Regions from separate parts of the Macrococcus bovicus genome, predicted to be linked through region 2. Evidence: a T-box and tRNA genes for the amino acid it is inferred to sense, from the RefSeq annotation. Region 2 holds a T-box; the other regions hold tRNA genes.

Region 1 (6,300 bases), 940 kb from region 2:
CCCCCACGGCCAAAGCCTTTATTCCTGCGGATCATCTGCTGCAATTTCACCCAGATGACCAGCAGGAAAAATCGGGAAAAGAGCTGAAAGTGCAGATTGACGAAAAAGAACTGCCACAGCTGAAAAAAGATTTAAAGAAATTCCTGAAAAAAGCATCATCTAAATCTGGGGATACACAATATGAAATCCATATCGAAACAGTTAAAAAATAAGAGCAGCCGAAGCTGCTCTTTTTCTATAATAATTTATCTCCGAAGAAAGTCACGAGTAATTCTACTGCTTGGTTCGCTGTCTTGTTATGAATATCAATCAGTGGATTCACTTCAACGATTTCCATTGATGTCACGCGTTGTGAGTCATGGAGCATCTCAAGCGCTAAATGACTTTCGCGGTAAGAAATACCGCCCGGTACTGTTGTTCCCGTTCCCGGTGTCTCCACTGGATCCAGAGCATCTACATCGAGTGATAGATGAATGCCGTCCGTATCCTTAAGATATTCAAGCGTCTCTTCAATAACTTGTCCCATACCTATTCTGTCGATATCTGACATCGTATATGTCTTGATTCCGACTTCCTTGATATAAGCTTTTTCCCCTTCATCTAAGTCACGCATACCAATCAGGACAATATTCTCTATTTTTACTTTGTTCTTATAGCCACCGATATTGACGAGGTCCGGATGACCATCACCGATAAGCGCTCTTAAAGGCATGCCGTGAATATTACCGGACGGCGATGAATCTGCAACGTTTAAGTCGCCGTGCGCATCATACCAGATGACGCCTAAATTATTGTAATGCTTTTTAACACCAGAAATGGTTCCCATAGCAATCGAATGATCGCCACCAATAACAAGTGGGTACTTTCCAGCTGCTATTGTCTCATCGACTTCATGGCAAAGTGTTTCACAGAATTCTACTACTTCAGGAAGATTACGGAGTCCACCGTCTTGCTCTCCGCGATATTTATTCATATCTATCGCCGGACTTGGCACGTTTCCTTTATCATTGACGTCAAGACCTAAGTTCTCAAGTCTAGACACTAAATCTGCATATCGCATCGCATCTGGTCCTAGATTCACCCCTAATTTACGCTGGCCAAATGCATTTGGTGCCCCAATAATTTCAATTGTTTTGTTCATTATAGTATCCCCTTTAAACAAGTTTAAGAAAACGTTCTCATAACTTCATTTTAAACGAGAGACTTATAATATGCAACCATGTATAAAATTCAATATTTTACCATATAGTATATATCTGATTTACCATATAAAAAAAACCATATCCCTAAGGATATGGTTTAAGATGAGCCATAGAGGATTCGAACCTCTGACCCTTTGATTAAAAGTCAAATGCTCTACCAACTGAGCTAATGGCTCTAATGGCTGGGGTAGCTGGATTCGAACCAACGAGTGACGGAGTCAAAGTCCGTTGCCTTACCGCTTGGCTATACCCCAATAATGGTGGAGGGGGGCAGATTCGAACTGCCGAACCCGAAGGAGCGGATTTACAGTCCGCCGCGTTTAGCCACTTCGCTACCCCTCCAGCTTATATATATAAGGATGAATTTTAAAATGGTGGAGGATGACGGGATCGAACCGCCGACCCTCTGCTTGTAAGGCAGATGCTCTCCCAGCTGAGCTAATCCTCCAAATGACCCCTACGGGATTCGAACCCGTGTTACCGCCGTGAAAGGGCGGTGTCTTAACCGCTTGACCAAGGGGCCTGGCTCCACAGGTAGGACTCGAACCTACGACCGATCGGTTAACAGCCGATAGCTCTACCACTGAGCTACTGTGGATAAATAAAAAAACTGCCCGGCAACGTCCTACTCTCGCGGAACGTAAGTCCAACTACCATCGGCGCTAGAGAGCTTAACTTCTGTGTTCGGTATGGGAACAGGTGTGACCTCTCTGCCATCATCACCAGACAGGGTGAGAATATTGTACTCTCAAAACTAGATAAGCAAGGAAGAAGAAACCAGGCAAAGCCGGCCAAAAAATCTGATAATTGATTAAGTCTTCGATCGATTAGTATTCGTCAGCTCCACACATTACTGCGCTTCCACCTCGAACCTATTGACCTCATCATCTTTGAGGGATCTTATAACCGAAGTTGGGAAATCTCATCTTGAGGGGGGCTTCATGCTTAGATGCTTTCAGCACTTATCCCGTCCATACATAGCTACCCAGCTATGCCGCTGGCGCGACAACTGGTACACCAGAGGTATGTCCATCCCGGTCCTCTCGTACTAAGGACAGCTCCTCTCAAATTTCCTACGCCCACGACGGATAGGGACCGAACTGTCTCACGACGTTCTGAACCCAGCTCGCGTACCGCTTTAATGGGCGAACAGCCCAACCCTTGGGACCGACTACAGCCCCAGGATGCGATGAGCCGACATCGAGGTGCCAAACCTCCCCGTCGATGTGAACTCTTGGGGGAGATAAGCCTGTTATCCCCGGGGTAGCTTTTATCCGTTGAGCGATGGCCCTTCCATGCGGAACCACCGGATCACTAAGTCCGTCTTTCGACCCTGCTCGACTTGTAGGTCTCGCAGTCAAGCTCCCTTGTGCCTTTACACTCTGCGAATGATTTCCAACCATTCTGAGGGAACCTTTGAGCGCCTCCGTTACTCTTTAGGAGGCGACCGCCCCAGTCAAACTGCCCGCCTGACACTGTCTCCCGCCACGATAAGTGGCGCGGGTTAGAAAGTCAACACAGCCAGGGTAGTATCCCACCAGCGCCTCCACGTAAGCTGACGCTCACGCTTCAAAGGCTCCTACCTATCCTGTACAAGCTGTGCCGAATTTCAATATCAGGCTGCAGTAAAGCTCCACGGGGTCTTTCCGTCCTGTCGCGGGTAACCTGCATCTTCACAGGTACTATGATTTCACCGAGTCTCTCGTTGAGACAGTGCCCAAATCGTTACGCCTTTCGTGCGGGTCGGAACTTACCCGACAAGGAATTTCGCTACCTTAGGACCGTTATAGTTACGGCCGCCGTTTACTGGGGCTTCAATTCGTAGCTTCGCAGATGCTAACCACTCCTTTTAACCTTCCAGCACCGGGCAGGCGTCAGCCCCTATACGTCACCTTACGGTTTTGCAGAGACCTGTGTTTTTGATAAACAGTCGCTTGGGCCTATTCACTGCGGCTCTTCAGGGCTTGCACCCTAAAAAGCACCCCTTCTCCCGAAGTTACGGGGTCATTTTGCCGAGTTCCTTAACGAGAGTTCGCTCGCTCACCTTAGAATTCTCATCTTGACTACCTGTGTCGGTTTGCGGTACGGGCACCTGATCTCTAACTAGAGGCTTTTCTTGGCAGTGTGAAATCGACGACTTCGCTACTTAATTTCGCTCCGCATCACATCCTGACCTTAAGAGTACCGGATTTGCCTGATACTCAGTCTCAATGCTTGCACGTACATAACCAACAGTACGATCGCCTATCCTTCTGCGTCCCCCCATCGTTCAAACAATCTCAGGTGGTACAGGAATATCTACCTGTTATCCATCGCCTACGCCTGTCGGCCTCGGCTTAGGTCCCGACTAACCCAGAGCGGACGAGCCTTCCTCTGGAAACCTTAGTCAATCGGTGGACGGGATTCTCACCCGTCTTTCGCTACTCACTCCGGCATTCTCACTTCCAAGCGCTCCACATGTCCTTACGGTCATGCTTCGACGCCCTTGGAACGCTCTCCTACCATTGTCCTAAGGACAATCCACAGCTTCGGTAATATGTTTAGCCCCGGTACATTTTCGGCGCAGCGTCACTCGACTAGTGAGCTATTACGCACTCTTTAAATGATGGCTGCTTCTAAGCCAACATCCTAGTTGTCTGGGCAACGCCACATCCTTTTCCACTTAACATATATTTTGGGACCTTAGCTGGTGGTCTGGGCTGTTTCCCTCTCGACTACGGACCTTATCACCCGCAGTCTGACTCCCGCACTAAATTATCTGGCATTCGGAGTTTGTCTGAATTCGGTAACCCGAGGGGGGCCCCTAGTCCAAACAGTGCTCTACCTCCAGTAATCATCATGCGAGGCTAGCCCTAAAGCTATTTCGGAGAGAACCAGCTATCTCCAGGTTCGATTGGAATTTCTCCGCTACCCACACCTCATCCGCTCACTTTTCAACGTAAGTCGGTTCGGTCCTCCATTCAGTGTTACCTGAACTTCAACCTGGACATGGGTAGATCACCTGGTTTCGGGTCTACGTCCTGATACTCATTCGCCCTGTTCAGACTCGCTTTCGCTGCGGCTCCGCATCCACTGCTTAACCTTGCATCAAAACGTAACTCGCCGGATCATTCTACAAAAGGCACGCCATCACCCATTAACGGGCTCTGACTACTTGTAAGCACACGGTTTCAGGTTCTATTTCACTCCCCTTCCGGGGTGCTTTTCACCTTTCCCTCACGGTACTGGTTCACTATCGGTCACTAGAGAGTATTTAGCCTTGGGAGATGGTCCTCCCGGATTCCGACGGAATTCCACGTGTTCCGCCGTACTCAGGATCCACTCAGGAGGGAACGACTTTTCGACTACAGGACCTTTACCTTCTCTGGTTGACTTTTCCAAAGTCATTCGTCTAAATCGTTCCTTTGTAACTCCGTATAGAGTGTCCTACAACCCCAGGATGCAAGCATCCTGGTTTGGGCTCTTCCCGTTTCGCTCGCCGCTACTCAGGGAATCGAGTTTTCTTTCTCTTCCTCCGGGTACTTAGATGTTTCAGTTCTCCGGGTGTGCCTTCTCATATGCTATGTATTCACATATGGATAGCATGACATGACTCATGCTGGGTTTCCCCATTCGGAAATCTCTGGATCAGTGCTTACTTACAGCTCCCCAGAGCATATCGTCGTTAGTAACGTCCTTCTTCGGCTTCTAGTGCCAAGGCATCCACCGTGCGCCCTTAATAACTTAATCTGTTATTAATAATGTGATGTCTGTATGAATACAGACGCGCGATTTTTTTGAGAATTCAATCAATGAACTCACTCGGTTTTGCTTGGTAAAATCTTTTTCTTCTTGCTTTATCTAGTTTTCAAAGTACAATTTTTTAAATGGTGGGCCTAAATGGACTCGAACCATCGACCTCACGCTTATCAGGCGTGCGCTCTAACCAGCTGAGCTATAGGCCCATTTGAATGAATGAACATTCAAAACTGAATACAATATGTCAGACGTCATTCCGAAGGAATTAAGATTCCTTTTCCGTATTATCCTTAGAAAGGAGGTGATCCAGCCGCACCTTCCGATACGGCTACCTTGTTACGACTTCACCCCAATCATCTGTCCCACCTTCGACGGCTAGCTCCTGTAAAGGTTACTCCACCGGCTTCGGGTGTTACAAACTCTCGTGGTGTGACGGGCGGTGTGTACAAGACCCGGGAACGTATTCACCGTAGCATGCTGATCTACGATTACTAGCGATTCCAGCTTCATGTAGTCGAGTTGCAGACTACAATCCGAACTGAGAATGGTTTTATGGGATTTGCTTGACCTCGCGGTTTTGCTGCCCTTTGTACCATCCATTGTAGCACGTGTGTAGCCCAAATCATAAGGGGCATGATGATTTGACGTCATCCCCACCTTCCTCCGGTTTGTCACCGGCAGTCTCTCTAGAGTGCCCAACTGAATGATGGCAACTAAAGATAAGGGTTGCGCTCGTTGCGGGACTTAACCCAACATCTCACGACACGAGCTGACGACAACCATGCACCACCTGTCACTCTGTCCCCCGAAGGGGAACGCTCTGTCTCCAGAGTTGTCAGAGGATGTCAAGATTTGGTAAGGTTCTTCGCGTTGCTTCGAATTAAACCACATGCTCCACCGCTTGTGCGGGTCCCCGTCAATTCCTTTGAGTTTCAGTCTTGCGACCGTACTCCCCAGGCGGAGTGCTTAATGCGTTAGCTGCAGCACTGAGGGGCGGAAACCCCCCAACACTTAGCACTCATCGTTTACGGCGTGGACTACCAGGGTATCTAATCCTGTTTGATCCCCACGCTTTCGCACCTCAGCGTCAGTTACAGACCAGAGAGCCGCCTTCGCCACTGGTGTTCCTCCATATCTCTGCGCATTTCACCGCTACACATGGAATTCCACTCTCCTCTTCTGCACTCAAGTCTCCCAGTTTCCAATGACCCTCCCCGGTTGAGCCGGGGGCTTTCACATCAGACTTAAGAAACCGCCTACGCGCGCTTTACGCCCAATAATTCCGGATAACGCTTGCCACCTACGTATTACCGCGGCTGCTGGCACGTAGTTAGCCGTGGCTTTCTGGTAAGGTACCGTC
Region 2 (6,300 bases):
GCTCAACGGATTCATAGAGGGTATCGACCGGCAATGCTTTCGGAAAATCAAATTCAGTGACGTAGAACCGATCAGCGATTTCTTCCAGTGAATAGAGCATACTGCCGATCGGCTTACCATCGATCGCTGAAAATAAGACATCGATTCTGCGGTCGCTGTAATACGTCTTCATCGTCTCAACGAGTACGTCGATTGATTCGCGGTTATGTGCACCGTCGAGGATGATGGTCGGTTCCTCCTGCACTGTTTCAATTCGTCCAGTCCAGGTAGTCTCTTCAATCGCTGACACCATTTTATTGAAATCCAGATGCAGCATACCCTGCTCGTACATATCAATCAGCGCTGCAATGGCAAGTGATGCATTCTCCTGCTGATGATGACCGAGCATCTTCAGACGGATGTCTTCCAGTTCATAATCTTTATAACGGAAAGTGAACTCTTCACCTGCCGAGACACACTGAATATCCCGGTCCAGCTTAATGCCTTTAGCACCTGCTTCTGCTACCGCTTCATTGACATATTGCTTCGCATCGTCGTTTTTAATCGCATAGACCAGCGTGACGCCCGGTTTGATGACGCCTGCTTTTTCTCGTGCGATATCTAAATAAGTATCACCCATAATATTCGTATGATCGAGACCGATGCTGGTCAGTATGGTCATAATCGGCTGAAACACATTTGTTGAATCGTGCTTGGCTCCGAGACCCGCTTCTATCACAGCGAAATCGACAGGATGAACCTCACCAAAATAGACAAACATCATCATCGTCATCACTTCGAATTCCGTAGCAGGACCTAAATCTGTCTCTTCTGCCAATGCTTCACTGACCGGTTTCACTTTTTCTACAAGTGTCACAATCTCATCATCAGTAATCGGGCTGCCATTCAGACTGATCCGTTCATTAAATGTTTCAATATACGGTGAAGTGAAGGTTCCCACTTCATAGCCATTCGCCATCAGTGCGTTTTTCAGATAGCTGACAGTCGATCCTTTGCCGTTCGTGCCGACGACATGGATACCCTTGATATTTCTCTCCGGGTTACCCATGCGCTCAAGCATCCATTCCATGCGTCTGACACCTGGTTTAATGCCAAACTTTGTCCGTTCGTGTATCCAGTATAAACTCTCTAAATAGTCCATCATCATCCCTACGCTTTCAACTGTTCAAGTCTTTCTTTCACTGCATTATAGCGCTCTGTATATAGGGCCTGCTTTTCTTTCTCTTCGTTGATGACTTTCTCAGGTGCCTTTGATACGAACTTCTCATTGGCAAGTTTCCCGTTGACACGGTCGAGTTCTTTCTGCCATTTTTCAAGTTCTTTAGTCAGACGTTCACGTTCTTTGTCCATGTCAATCAAACCTTCAAGCGGCAGAATGACTTCTGCTCCGTAGACGGCTGTCGTCATCGCTTTCTCAGGCACGTCCGGTGACAGTGAGATTTCCAGTGTCGACGGGTTACAGAAGCGTTCAAGGTAGTGACGGTTCGCCTCGATGTGGTTCAGATGGTCATCGTTGTTGGCTTTAATCAGCATCGGAATGGCCTTAGACATCGGTGTATTCACTTCATTACGTGATGTCCGCACCGCACGGATAATCTCCATGAGCTGCTCCATCTCGTGTTTAGAGGCAGCATCCGATAGTTCTGGATGCACAACCGGCCAGCTTGCTGTCACGATGGATTCCCCTTCATGCGGCAGGTTCTGCCAGATTGCTTCCGTGACAAACGGCATAAATGGATGCATCATGCGCATAATCTGATCCAGCGTATAAGCAAGGACTGAACGCGTCATCTGCTTAGCCTCTGCATCGTCGCCGTTCATCGGAATCTTGCTCATCTCAATATACCAGTCACAGAAATCATCCCAGATAAAGTTGTAGAGACTGCGGCCGACTTCACCGAATTCATATTTATCAGCTAGACGTGTCACTTCTTCGATTGTTTCATTCAGGCGCGTCAGAATCCATTTATCCGCTACTGATTTCTTACCGTCCAGATGAATATCCTCTACTGTGAAGTCGTCACCGATATTCATGAGACTGAAGCGAGAGGCATTCCAGATTTTATTGATAAAGTTCCAGTTGGCTTCTACTTTCTCTGTGGAATAACGTAAATCCTGACCTGGTGTTGAACCGGTCGCAAGGAAATAGCGCAGCGCATCGGCACCGTACTCATCGATGACATCCATCGGATCTACACCGTTGCCAAGTGATTTACTCATCTTGCGGCCGTCTTCAGCACGTACTAAGCCGTGAATCAGCACTTCATTGAATGGACGACGGTCTGTAAATTCAAGTCCCTGGAAGATCATTCGCGCCACCCAGAAGAAGATGATGTCATAGCCTGTGACCAGCACATTGGTCGGATAGAAACGCTTGAAATCTGCGGCATCTGTATCCGGCCAGCCGAGCGTTGAGAACGGCCAGAGTGCACTTGAGAACCAGGTGTCGAGTACATCTTCGTCCTGGACCCAGTTCTCGCTGTCTTCAGGTGCTGTCTCACCGACGTATACTTCACCTGTTTCCTTATGGTACCAGGCAGGAATCTGATGCCCCCACCACAGCTGACGGGAGATACACCAGTCATGGATGCCTTCCATCCAGCGGTTAAAGGTATTCTCAAAGCGTGGCGGCACAAAATCAATGCGGTCATCTGTCTCCTGGTTGTTAAGGGCCTGTTCAGCGAGAGGGGCCATCTTAACGAACCACTGTGTGGACAGATAAGGCTCAACGACTGCACCACTCCGTTCTGAGTGACCGACCTGATGGACGTGTTTTTCAATTTTAACTAAAATGCCACTGTCTTCAAGGTCCTTAACGAGCTGCTTCCGGCAGTCAAAGCGGTCAAGACCCGCATATTTACCTGCCTTGTCATTCATCGTACCGTCTTCGTTCATAACGTTGATACGCGGCAGATCATGACGGTTCCCGATTTCAAAGTCATTCGGGTCATGGGCAGGTGTTACTTTCATCGCACCCGTACCGAAGTCCATTTCAACGTAGTCATCACCGATGATCGGAATCTCACGTTCTAAAATAGGCAGCAGGACTGTCTTGCCGATCATCTCCTTGTAGCGTTCGTCTTCCGGATGAACGACGACCGCTGTATCCCCGAGCATCGTCTCCGGCCGTGTAGTCGCAATCTCAATGACGCCTGAACCATCTGTCAGCGGATAGTTCATATGGTAGAACGCACCTTCAACTTCTTCGTGCACGACCTCGATATCACTGAGCGCTGTACGTGCTGCAGGGTCCCAGTTGATGATACGTTCGCCGCGGTAGATCAGACCTTTGTTGTACATATCGACAAAGACTCGTTTGACGGCGTCGCTTAAGCCTTCGTCCAGTGTGAACCGCTCACGTGAATAGTCTAAGCCGAGTCCCATCTTCGCCCATTGAGAACGGATAGTCTCCGCATATTCCTCTTTCCATGCCATCGTATGTTCCAGGAATTTCGCACGGCCGATATCGTGTCGGCTGATGCCTTCTTCTCTTAACTTCGCCTCTACTTTTGCCTGTGTCGCGATCCCTGCATGGTCCATCCCAGGCAGGTAAAGTGTATTGTAGCCTTGCATACGCTTCATACGTGTGATGATATCCTGTAAAGTCGTATCCCATGCATGACCGATATGCAGCTTGCCTGTGACGTTCGGCGGCGGAATCACAATCGTAAAGGGTTGCTTGTCATCATTATCTTCTGCCTTGAACAGTTCTGCATCCAGCCACTTTTGGTAGCGTCCTTCTTCCACTAACTTGGGATTATATTTAGTATCCATCAAAATACCTCCAGTAATTAATTTTACTCAATAAAAAAACCGTCCTATAAGAATAGGACGGGAATAATCTCGTGGTACCACCTAAATTCAGCCGCAGCTGCACTCAAACGATTAACGCTCGTACACGCTTATACCTACTCGCGTTCAGTATAAGACCATATGCGGGCTACCTTCAGTCTTAGATGCTGCATAGTTTCACCAACCCTATGCTCTCTTTCCAGTCATCACGGACCTACTCTTCCCGAAACCTTATTGAATAATCTCATATTAGCGGATTTAAATTGTCTTGTCAAATCGCTTCAGCATAACCTGCATCAAGGGTGCAACGATCAGAAGAATAAAGAAAATACGGAAGATATGATAGCTGGATATCATGGCAATATTGCCGCCTGTCTCCAGTGCAACGATAATAATCTGAGCCATACCGCCTGGTGCCAGACTTAAAAAGACATCGTTAAAGGGATGACCCGTCATCATTACAGCAGCGATGAAGGTCACTAAGATCAGCAGGATGTTCTGGACAGCGATACCGAAAAAGAGTCTCAGCGACAGACTGCTGGATAACTCCACCAGCTGCAGGCCGATGCGGACCCCAAATAACAGCTGAGCGGCTGCAATCCAGACATAAGGGATGGAAAAACTGACCCCTGTCGCTATATTCCATCCTGAAACGATAAAGATGGGCGCCAGCAGCTGGGGAACCGGAAAATGAATACGCCGGAGCAGCAGAAAGAATAAACCCGTCAAACTGATGATGAATAAAAGGCGGTCAAAGGACAGCACCTGAAAAATGGCGTCACTGTGCATCACGCCTCCTGTATTTCCGCCTCTGCCGAACGATGCAATAAACGGGACAATCATCACTACAAACAACAGACGCGAGGTCTGTGACAAGGTAACGGCAAGAAGATCCGCCCGTTTATTCTCCTCGGCCATGACGATCATCTGACTCAGCGCCCCGGGCACAGCACTGAGCAATGCTGTCTCATAGCTGCAGCGCGTCATTTTTCTGTAGATGAACGACAGCAGAATAGCTGCACCAATGATGAGGATATTCAGCAGGATGATATGGAACAAGTCCTTGCGGATATCTGTCAGGACCTGCCAGGTAAAAGTGGTTCCGATCTGCGCCCCTAAAATAAATAGACCTGAATCTGCCAGCGATTTCGGCCATATGATTGTTCTGCCACTTATTTTGCTGATGGTCGCTGCAGCGATCATCGGTCCGAACAGCCAGGGAAGGATCATATGTATCATCATCAGGCATAACCCGAACAGCACCGCCAAAAAAATGATTAATAATAACAACTCCTCTCACCTCCTATGTTTAAGACAATAGAAACGGGTATAGTTCATTATAACGAAAGGGAGGGCAAAAAAGTGATCAGATACTTCGGCGGAACGACAGGATGCATGTTCTCTATCATCGCATCTATTATTCTCACTATCATTCTCAATCTTATTCTTAACTTTATCTTCTAGTAAAATGACAGTTTCTCTACAGAAACTGTCATTTTTATATCCTTAAAATCAAAAAAAACCGTGAACAATGTTCACGGTTAACTGTTATTATGCAGCTAAATCAAAGTTGATGATTGAAGCTAAGTCAAAACCACCAGCGTTTGCTTCAGTTGTAGCTTCTTCTGTAGTTGTTTCTTCAGTAGTCGCTTCTTCAGTAGTTGCATTTTCAGTTGTAGTTTCTTCTGTTTTGTTTTCTTCTTTTTTGTCATCTTTATCATTGTTGCAAAGGTTTAATAAGAATGGAATAGCTAAAAGAAGAAGTAATAATGGAATTAACCATGGCCATGGACTTTTCTTTTTAGGTTCTTCGTGAGCAACATGGCGAGTTTCACGAGTTGTAGTTGTTTCTTTAACACGGTCTCCAGCTACACCATCACGATGAGTAGTGCTGTCCACTGTGTGTGTTACGTGACGATCACGCTCTGAATCATAGATAACATCTTTGTCGTTTCTGTTATTGTTGTTATTAGCCATTTGACTTACCTCCACATAGGTTATATTTTTTTGTAAATTTTATTTACATGAATAATATTGCCTGAATGCAGAATTATAAACATAAATCGTCAAAAAATATTGATTATTTTTATATTTCGTATAATCAGAGTAGGCTAAAACCCTTATTTGACGGCACTTAGCGCTTTATCAAATGCGTCTAGCGTTTTGTCAATATCTTCAGCAGTATGCTGGGTTGACAGGAACATCCCTTCAAATTGTGACGGTGGTAAGAAGACGCCCTGTGCTGCCATTTCTTTATACATGGCCGCAAATAATTTAAGGTCTGATTTAGATGCAACTTCAAAATTCGTTACTTTTTCCTCATTCAGGAAGTAGCCGATCATACTGCCTGCGCGGTTAATTGTAATAGGCACACCGTGCTTGGCAAATATTTCTGTGAGTCCTGCTTCCAGCTGATCGCCTAATTGATTGAAATGCGCATAACTGTCTGGCGTTAACTGACTCAGCGTATAATAGCCCCCTGTCATCGCGAGCGGATTACCACTTAAT
Region 3 (6,300 bases), 710 kb from region 2:
TCATGCAGGGTGTTGAGGCAGTCCGCGTGCATAATGTGGCGATGAACGAGAAAGTTGCCAGAGTGACAGATAGACTGCGAGGTATCTATAATGGATAAGATATTCCTGAATGGGATGAAGTTTTATAGTTATCATGGTGTTTTTGATGAAGAGAATAAGCTGGGGCAGATCTTCATTGTCGATGCCGTTCTTTCCCTCGATCTGCAGGAAGCAGGGGCAACAGATGATCTTGAGACCACCATCAATTACGGAGAAGTATTTCATCTGATTGAAAAAGAAATGCAGACACCTTCTAAACTTCTTGAACATGTCGCAGAAAGAATAGTCCGCACACTTTTCAGACAGTATGACCGTCTGGAAGAGGCGACCATTAAGATTACAAAACAGAATCCTCCGATTGCAGGTCATTATGACGGAGTCGGTGTTGAAATCCATCGTGTGAGGTAGTATAATGTCTACTATTTACTTGAGTCTTGGCAGCAATATCGGAGACCGGAGACAACAGCTGACTGATGCTGTCCGTCTGCTCCGCGAACAAGCACAGGTTAAAAAAGTATCATCGGTATATGAAACTGCGCCGGTCGGTGGGGTTGAACAAGATGATTTTTATAATATTTGTGTAGAACTGGAAAGTGACCAGACGCCGGAGGAAGTGCTGGGGATGTGTCAATCAATCGAGAGGCAGCTGAACCGTGTAAGAAAAATACACTGGGGGCCGCGAACGATTGATCTGGATATTCTGATGATTGATGACGATATCATTGAGACAGAAGACTTGAAAGTTCCGCACCCTTATATGCTGGAACGGAGTTTCGTGCTGATTCCCTTGGCAGAGATAGCACCGGAAGCGGTCCATCCTAAAACAAAAAAACTAATTAAAGAACTTGTCCAGGAAGATAAAGAAGTAAGGAAAACAGAAGTGAGGCTATAATATGTGGAAAATAGGCGATATAGAAATTAATAATAAAGTGGTGCTCGCTCCGATGGCGGGTGTCTGTAATGCGGCATTCCGCCTGACAGTGAAAGAATTCGGTGCAGGACTTGTCTGTGCGGAAATGGTCAGCGATAAAGCGATTCTATTCAATAACGAGAAGACGATGAAAATGCTCTACATCGATGAGAATGAACGCCCGTTATCGCTGCAGATCTTTGGGGGCGAGAAGGAAACCCTGGTAGAAGCGGCGAAATATGTGGACCAGAATACGACAGCAGATATCATTGACATCAACATGGGCTGTCCTGTCTCCAAGATCATCAAGTGTGAGGCTGGTGCACGCTGGTTACTGGATCCGCCTAAAATCTATGAGATGGTTTCAGCTGTCGTAGAGGCCGTCAATAAACCGGTGACAGTGAAGATGCGGATCGGCTGGGATGATGACCATATCTATGCGGTTGAAAATGCTAAAATGATAGAAAAAGCTGGAGCGGCAGCAATAGCGGTCCATGGCCGCACCCGCGTTCAGATGTATGAAGGTCATGCGGACTGGAGTGTGATCAAGCAGGTTAAGGAAGCGGTATCGATTCCTGTCATTGGCAACGGGGATGTCACATCACCTGAAAAAGCCAAGCAGATGCTGGAGGAGACAGGGGTGGATGCAGTGATGATCGGGCGTGAAGCGTTAGGTAATCCGTGGATGATCTACCGGACGGTCCATTATCTCGAAACAGGTGAATTGAAACCAGAACCTTCTATCTCGGAGAAGATGGATGTTGCTGTGCTGCATCTAGACCGTCTGATCCACCTGAAAGGTGAGAAAGTTGCTGTGATGGAGATGCGTAAACATGCATCCTGGTATTTAAAAGGAATTAAAGGCAACGGTAAAGCGCGTAAACTGATTAACGCGGCCGAGACACGCGATGAATTAGTTGATATACTAAGAACATTCGAACAACAAGTGCTAGAAGAAACTAAAGTAGCAGAAGGAGTGTCATAATGACTGAAGAATTAAACGACCAGATGCTGGTGCGTCGCCAGAAAATGCAGGATCTCATGGATTTAGGTATTGATCCATTCGGACAGAAATTTGAACGGACAGGAAATGCGGTCAGTCTGACTGAAGCATGGGATGCATTCTCAAAAGAGGAGCTCCATGACAAAGAAGAAGAATCAAAAGTAGCGATTGCCGGTCGTATCATGACTAAGCGTGGTAAAGGTAAAGCGGGATTCGCGCATATTAAAGATCTCTCGGGCCAGATTCAGATTTATGTCCGTAAGGATGCAGTAGGAGATGAGCAGTTTGAACTGTGGAACAACGCAGACTTAGGAGATATTGTCGGAATCGAAGGAGTTATGTTCAAAACGAATACAGGCGAACTGTCTGTTAAAGCACAAAACTTCACGATGCTGTCTAAGGCTTTGCGTCCACTGCCGGATAAATTCCATGGCCTGCAGGATGTGGAACAACGTTATCGTCAACGTTATCTGGACTTAATTACAAGCGACGAATCTACCCAGACATTCATTACACGCAGTCGTATCATACAAGAGATGCGTAATTATCTGAATCAGAAAGGCTTCCTCGAAGTGGAGACACCGATGATGCATGCCATCGCCGGTGGAGCAGCCGCACGGCCTTTCGTGACGCACCATAATGCCTTAGATATGACGCTTTATATGCGTATTGCAATTGAGCTCCATCTGAAGCGCCTGATTGTCGGTGGACTGGAGAAAGTCTATGAAATCGGTCGTGTTTTCCGTAATGAAGGGGTCTCTACTCGTCATAATCCAGAGTTCACAATGATCGAACTATATGAAGCATATGCCGATTACAATGACATCATGGACCTGACAGAAGAACTGATCGCTTATCTTGCAGAGAAAGTGACAGGTTCAACGACTGTTTCTTACGGTGGAGAGGAAATCAACCTTGCACCGAAATGGCGGAGATGGCATATGGTGGATGCGGTTAAAGAATATACAGGTGTCGACTTCTATGAGGTGAAATCTGATGAAGAAGCACATCAATTAGCGAAAGAGCATGGCATTGAAGTGAAGCCGAACATGAAATATGGTCATATTCTGAATGAGTTCTTCGAGCAGAAAGTAGAAGAGGAACTGGTTCAGCCTACCTTCATTTATGGTCATCCTGTAGAAATCTCGCCACTCGCAAAACAGAACAAAGAAGATAAACGCTTTACGGATCGTTTCGAGCTGTTCATTGTACGTCGTGAGCATGCCAACGCCTTTACAGAGCTTAATGACCCTGTTGATCAACGTCAGCGTTTTGAAGCTCAGATGGTGGAGAAAGAAGAAGGTAACGACGAAGCACATGAAATGGATCACGATTTCATTGAGGCACTTGAATACGGCATGCCGCCTACAGGTGGACTGGGCATCGGCATCGATCGTTTAGTCATGCTGCTTACAGACTCAGCGTCTATCCGTGACGTCCTGCTGTTCCCTTACATGAGACAGAAATAGTCTATTTCATCACTGCCGCATCTGCGGCAGTATTTTTTTTGAAAAAAGTAGAAGAATGTGTTGACTTTAGTTTTGAAATTATGTAATATAAAAAAGTCGCTTGAGACAGGAAATTAAAGCTTGTAAAGACAAAATTAATTTTGTTAAAACGGTGTAAAATTTACTGTTGATTTAGTGAGAAAAAGCAAGTATAATTCATTAAGTACTGAATTTTGCCTGGTGACGATGGCAGAGAGGTCACACCTGTTCCCATACCGAACACAGAAGTTAAGCTCTCTAGCGCCGATGGTAGTTGGACTTACGTTCCGCGAGAGTAGGACGTTGCCGGACAGGATTCATCTGGAGGATTAGCTCAGCTGGGAGAGCATCTGCCTTACAAGCAGAGGGTCGGCGGTTCGATCCCGTCATCCTCCACCATTTCTATTATGCCGGAATAGCTCAACTGGTAGAGCAACTGACTTGTAATCAGTAGGTTGAGGGTTCAAGTCCTTTTTCCGGCACCATGTTAGAGCCATTAGCTCAGTTGGTAGAGCATTTGACTTTTAATCAAAGGGTCAGAGGTTCGAATCCTCTATGGCTCACCATTCATGATTTTGCGGAAGTAGTTCAGTGGTAGAATACAACCTTGCCAAGGTTGGGGTCGCGGGTTCGAATCCCGTCTTCCGCTCCATTATTTCTTACAACAATCCATTCATATAAATTGCCGGGGTGGCGGAACTGGCAGACGCACAGGACTTAAAATCCTGCGGTAAGTGATTACCGTACCGGTTCGATTCCGGTCCTCGGCACCATTCAAATATTCAGCGCCCGTAGCTCAATTGGATAGAGCGTTTGACTACGGATCAAAAGGTTAGGGGTTCGACTCCTCTCGGGCGCGCCATTTATAGCTACGGGAAGTAGCTCAGCTTGGTAGAGCACTTGGTTTGGGACCAAGGGGTCGCAGGTTCGAATCCTGTCTTCCCGACTTACTAAATATATGGGGGCTTAGCTCAGCTGGGAGAGCGCCTGCTTTGCACGCAGGAGGTCAGCGGTTCGATCCCGCTAGTCTCCACCATTTATTTAAATGAACATTGAAAACTGAATGACAATATGTCAACGTTAATTCCAAATAAGACTGCGATTTTAATCGCTAGTCGCATTTGCAAACTCGCGTAGCCGAGTTTGTACAATGTTAAAGAGTGATTGGCTTAACCAATCAGAGAGCTTTATCAAACACTTTTATGGAGAGTTTGATCCTGGCTCAGGATGAACGCTGGCGGCGTGCCTAATACATGCAAGTCGAGCGGACAGACGAGGTGCTTGCACCTCTGAAGTCAGCGGCGGACGGGTGAGTAACACGTGGGTAACCTACCTGTAAGACTGGGATAACTTCGGGAAACCGGAGCTAATACCGGATAATATTTTCCACCTCATGGTGGAATAGTGAAAGACGGTTTTGCTGTCACTTACAGATGGACCCGCGGCGCATTAGCTAGTTGGTGAGGTAACGGCTCACCAAGGCGACGATGCGTAGCCGACCTGAGAGGGTGATCGGCCACACTGGGACTGAGACACGGCCCAGACTCCTACGGGAGGCAGCAGTAGGGAATCTTCCGCAATGGACGAAAGTCTGACGGAGCAACGCCGCGTGAGTGAAGAAGGTCTTCGGATCGTAAAACTCTGTTGTAAGGGAAGAACAAGTACGTTAGTAACTGAACGTACCTTGACGGTACCTTACCAGAAAGCCACGGCTAACTACGTGCCAGCAGCCGCGGTAATACGTAGGTGGCAAGCGTTATCCGGAATTATTGGGCGTAAAGCGCGCGTAGGCGGTTTCTTAAGTCTGATGTGAAAGCCCCCGGCTCAACCGGGGAGGGTCATTGGAAACTGGGAGACTTGAGTGCAGAAGAGGAGAGTGGAATTCCATGTGTAGCGGTGAAATGCGCAGAGATATGGAGGAACACCAGTGGCGAAGGCGGCTCTCTGGTCTGTAACTGACGCTGAGGTGCGAAAGCGTGGGGATCAAACAGGATTAGATACCCTGGTAGTCCACGCCGTAAACGATGAGTGCTAAGTGTTGGGGGGTTTCCGCCCCTCAGTGCTGCAGCTAACGCATTAAGCACTCCGCCTGGGGAGTACGGTCGCAAGACTGAAACTCAAAGGAATTGACGGGGACCCGCACAAGCGGTGGAGCATGTGGTTTAATTCGAAGCAACGCGAAGAACCTTACCAAATCTTGACATCCTCTGACAACTCTGGAGACAGAGCGTTCCCCTTCGGGGGACAGAGTGACAGGTGGTGCATGGTTGTCGTCAGCTCGTGTCGTGAGATGTTGGGTTAAGTCCCGCAACGAGCGCAACCCTTATCTTTAGTTGCCATCATTCAGTTGGGCACTCTAGAGAGACTGCCGGTGACAAACCGGAGGAAGGTGGGGATGACGTCAAATCATCATGCCCCTTATGATTTGGGCTACACACGTGCTACAATGGATGGTACAAAGGGCAGCAAAACCGCGAGGTCAAGCAAATCCCATAAAACCATTCTCAGTTCGGATTGTAGTCTGCAACTCGACTACATGAAGCTGGAATCGCTAGTAATCGTAGATCAGCATGCTACGGTGAATACGTTCCCGGGTCTTGTACACACCGCCCGTCACACCACGAGAGTTTGTAACACCCGAAGCCGGTGGAGTAACCTTTACAGGAGCTAGCCGTCGAAGGTGGGACAGATGATTGGGGTGAAGTCGTAACAAGGTAGCCGTATCGGAAGGTGCGGCTGGATCACCTCCTTTCTAAGGATAATACGGAAAAGGAATCTTAATTCCTTCGGAATAGCGTCTGACATATTGTATTCAGTTTTGAATGTTCATTCATTCAAATGGGCCTATAGCTCAGCTGGTT

What was found. The T-box of region 2 lies ahead of QSV55_RS07050 (valine--tRNA ligase). A T-box ahead of a tRNA ligase gene usually reads a tRNA of that ligase, here a tRNA-Val.
Region 1: it encodes a tRNA-Val, which carries the amino acid that the T-box ahead of QSV55_RS07050 (valine--tRNA ligase) is inferred to sense. The anticodon was not compared.
Region 3: it encodes a tRNA-Val, which carries the amino acid that the T-box ahead of QSV55_RS07050 (valine--tRNA ligase) is inferred to sense. The anticodon was not compared.

What each region holds. Positions count from the first base shown of each region.
Region 1 is NZ_CP128470.1:353,477-359,776, reverse strand. It holds gene QSV55_RS02330 (ArsR/SmtB family transcription factor) at 1-212, shown strand, start outside; gene rocF (arginase) at 236-1,141, opposite strand; tRNA gene QSV55_RS02320 (tRNA-Lys) at 1,306-1,378, opposite strand; tRNA gene QSV55_RS02315 (tRNA-Gln) at 1,382-1,456, opposite strand; tRNA gene QSV55_RS02310 (tRNA-Tyr) at 1,461-1,544, opposite strand; tRNA gene QSV55_RS02305 (tRNA-Val) at 1,575-1,650, opposite strand; tRNA gene QSV55_RS02300 (tRNA-Glu) at 1,654-1,725, opposite strand; tRNA gene QSV55_RS02295 (tRNA-Asn) at 1,726-1,800, opposite strand; rRNA gene rrf (5S ribosomal RNA) at 1,815-1,929, opposite strand; rRNA gene QSV55_RS02285 (23S ribosomal RNA) at 2,010-4,931, opposite strand; tRNA gene QSV55_RS02280 (tRNA-Ile) at 5,070-5,146, opposite strand; rRNA gene QSV55_RS02275 (16S ribosomal RNA) at 5,235-6,300, opposite strand, start outside.
Region 2 is NZ_CP128470.1:1,290,999-1,297,298, forward strand. It holds gene QSV55_RS07045 (bifunctional folylpolyglutamate synthase/dihydrofolate synthase) at 1-1,141, opposite strand, end outside; gene QSV55_RS07050 (valine--tRNA ligase) at 1,150-3,780, opposite strand; T-box leader at 3,825-4,027, opposite strand; gene QSV55_RS07055 (AbrB family transcriptional regulator) at 4,051-5,082, opposite strand; gene QSV55_RS07060 (hypothetical protein) at 5,344-5,769, opposite strand; gene hemL (glutamate-1-semialdehyde 2,1-aminomutase) at 5,913-6,300, opposite strand, start outside.
Region 3 is NZ_CP128470.1:1,996,784-2,003,083, reverse strand. It holds gene folP (dihydropteroate synthase) at 1-98, shown strand, start outside; gene folB (dihydroneopterin aldolase) at 88-447, shown strand; gene folK (2-amino-4-hydroxy-6-hydroxymethyldihydropteridine diphosphokinase) at 452-931, shown strand; gene dusB (tRNA dihydrouridine synthase DusB) at 933-1,934, shown strand; gene lysS (lysine--tRNA ligase) at 1,934-3,421, shown strand; rRNA gene rrf (5S ribosomal RNA) at 3,637-3,751, shown strand; tRNA gene QSV55_RS10915 (tRNA-Val) at 3,763-3,838, shown strand; tRNA gene QSV55_RS10910 (tRNA-Thr) at 3,849-3,924, shown strand; tRNA gene QSV55_RS10905 (tRNA-Lys) at 3,930-4,005, shown strand; tRNA gene QSV55_RS10900 (tRNA-Gly) at 4,017-4,091, shown strand; tRNA gene QSV55_RS10895 (tRNA-Leu) at 4,124-4,212, shown strand; tRNA gene QSV55_RS10890 (tRNA-Arg) at 4,225-4,301, shown strand; tRNA gene QSV55_RS10885 (tRNA-Pro) at 4,312-4,385, shown strand; tRNA gene QSV55_RS10880 (tRNA-Ala) at 4,400-4,475, shown strand; rRNA gene QSV55_RS10875 (16S ribosomal RNA) at 4,639-6,191, shown strand; tRNA gene QSV55_RS10870 (tRNA-Ile) at 6,280-6,300, shown strand, end outside.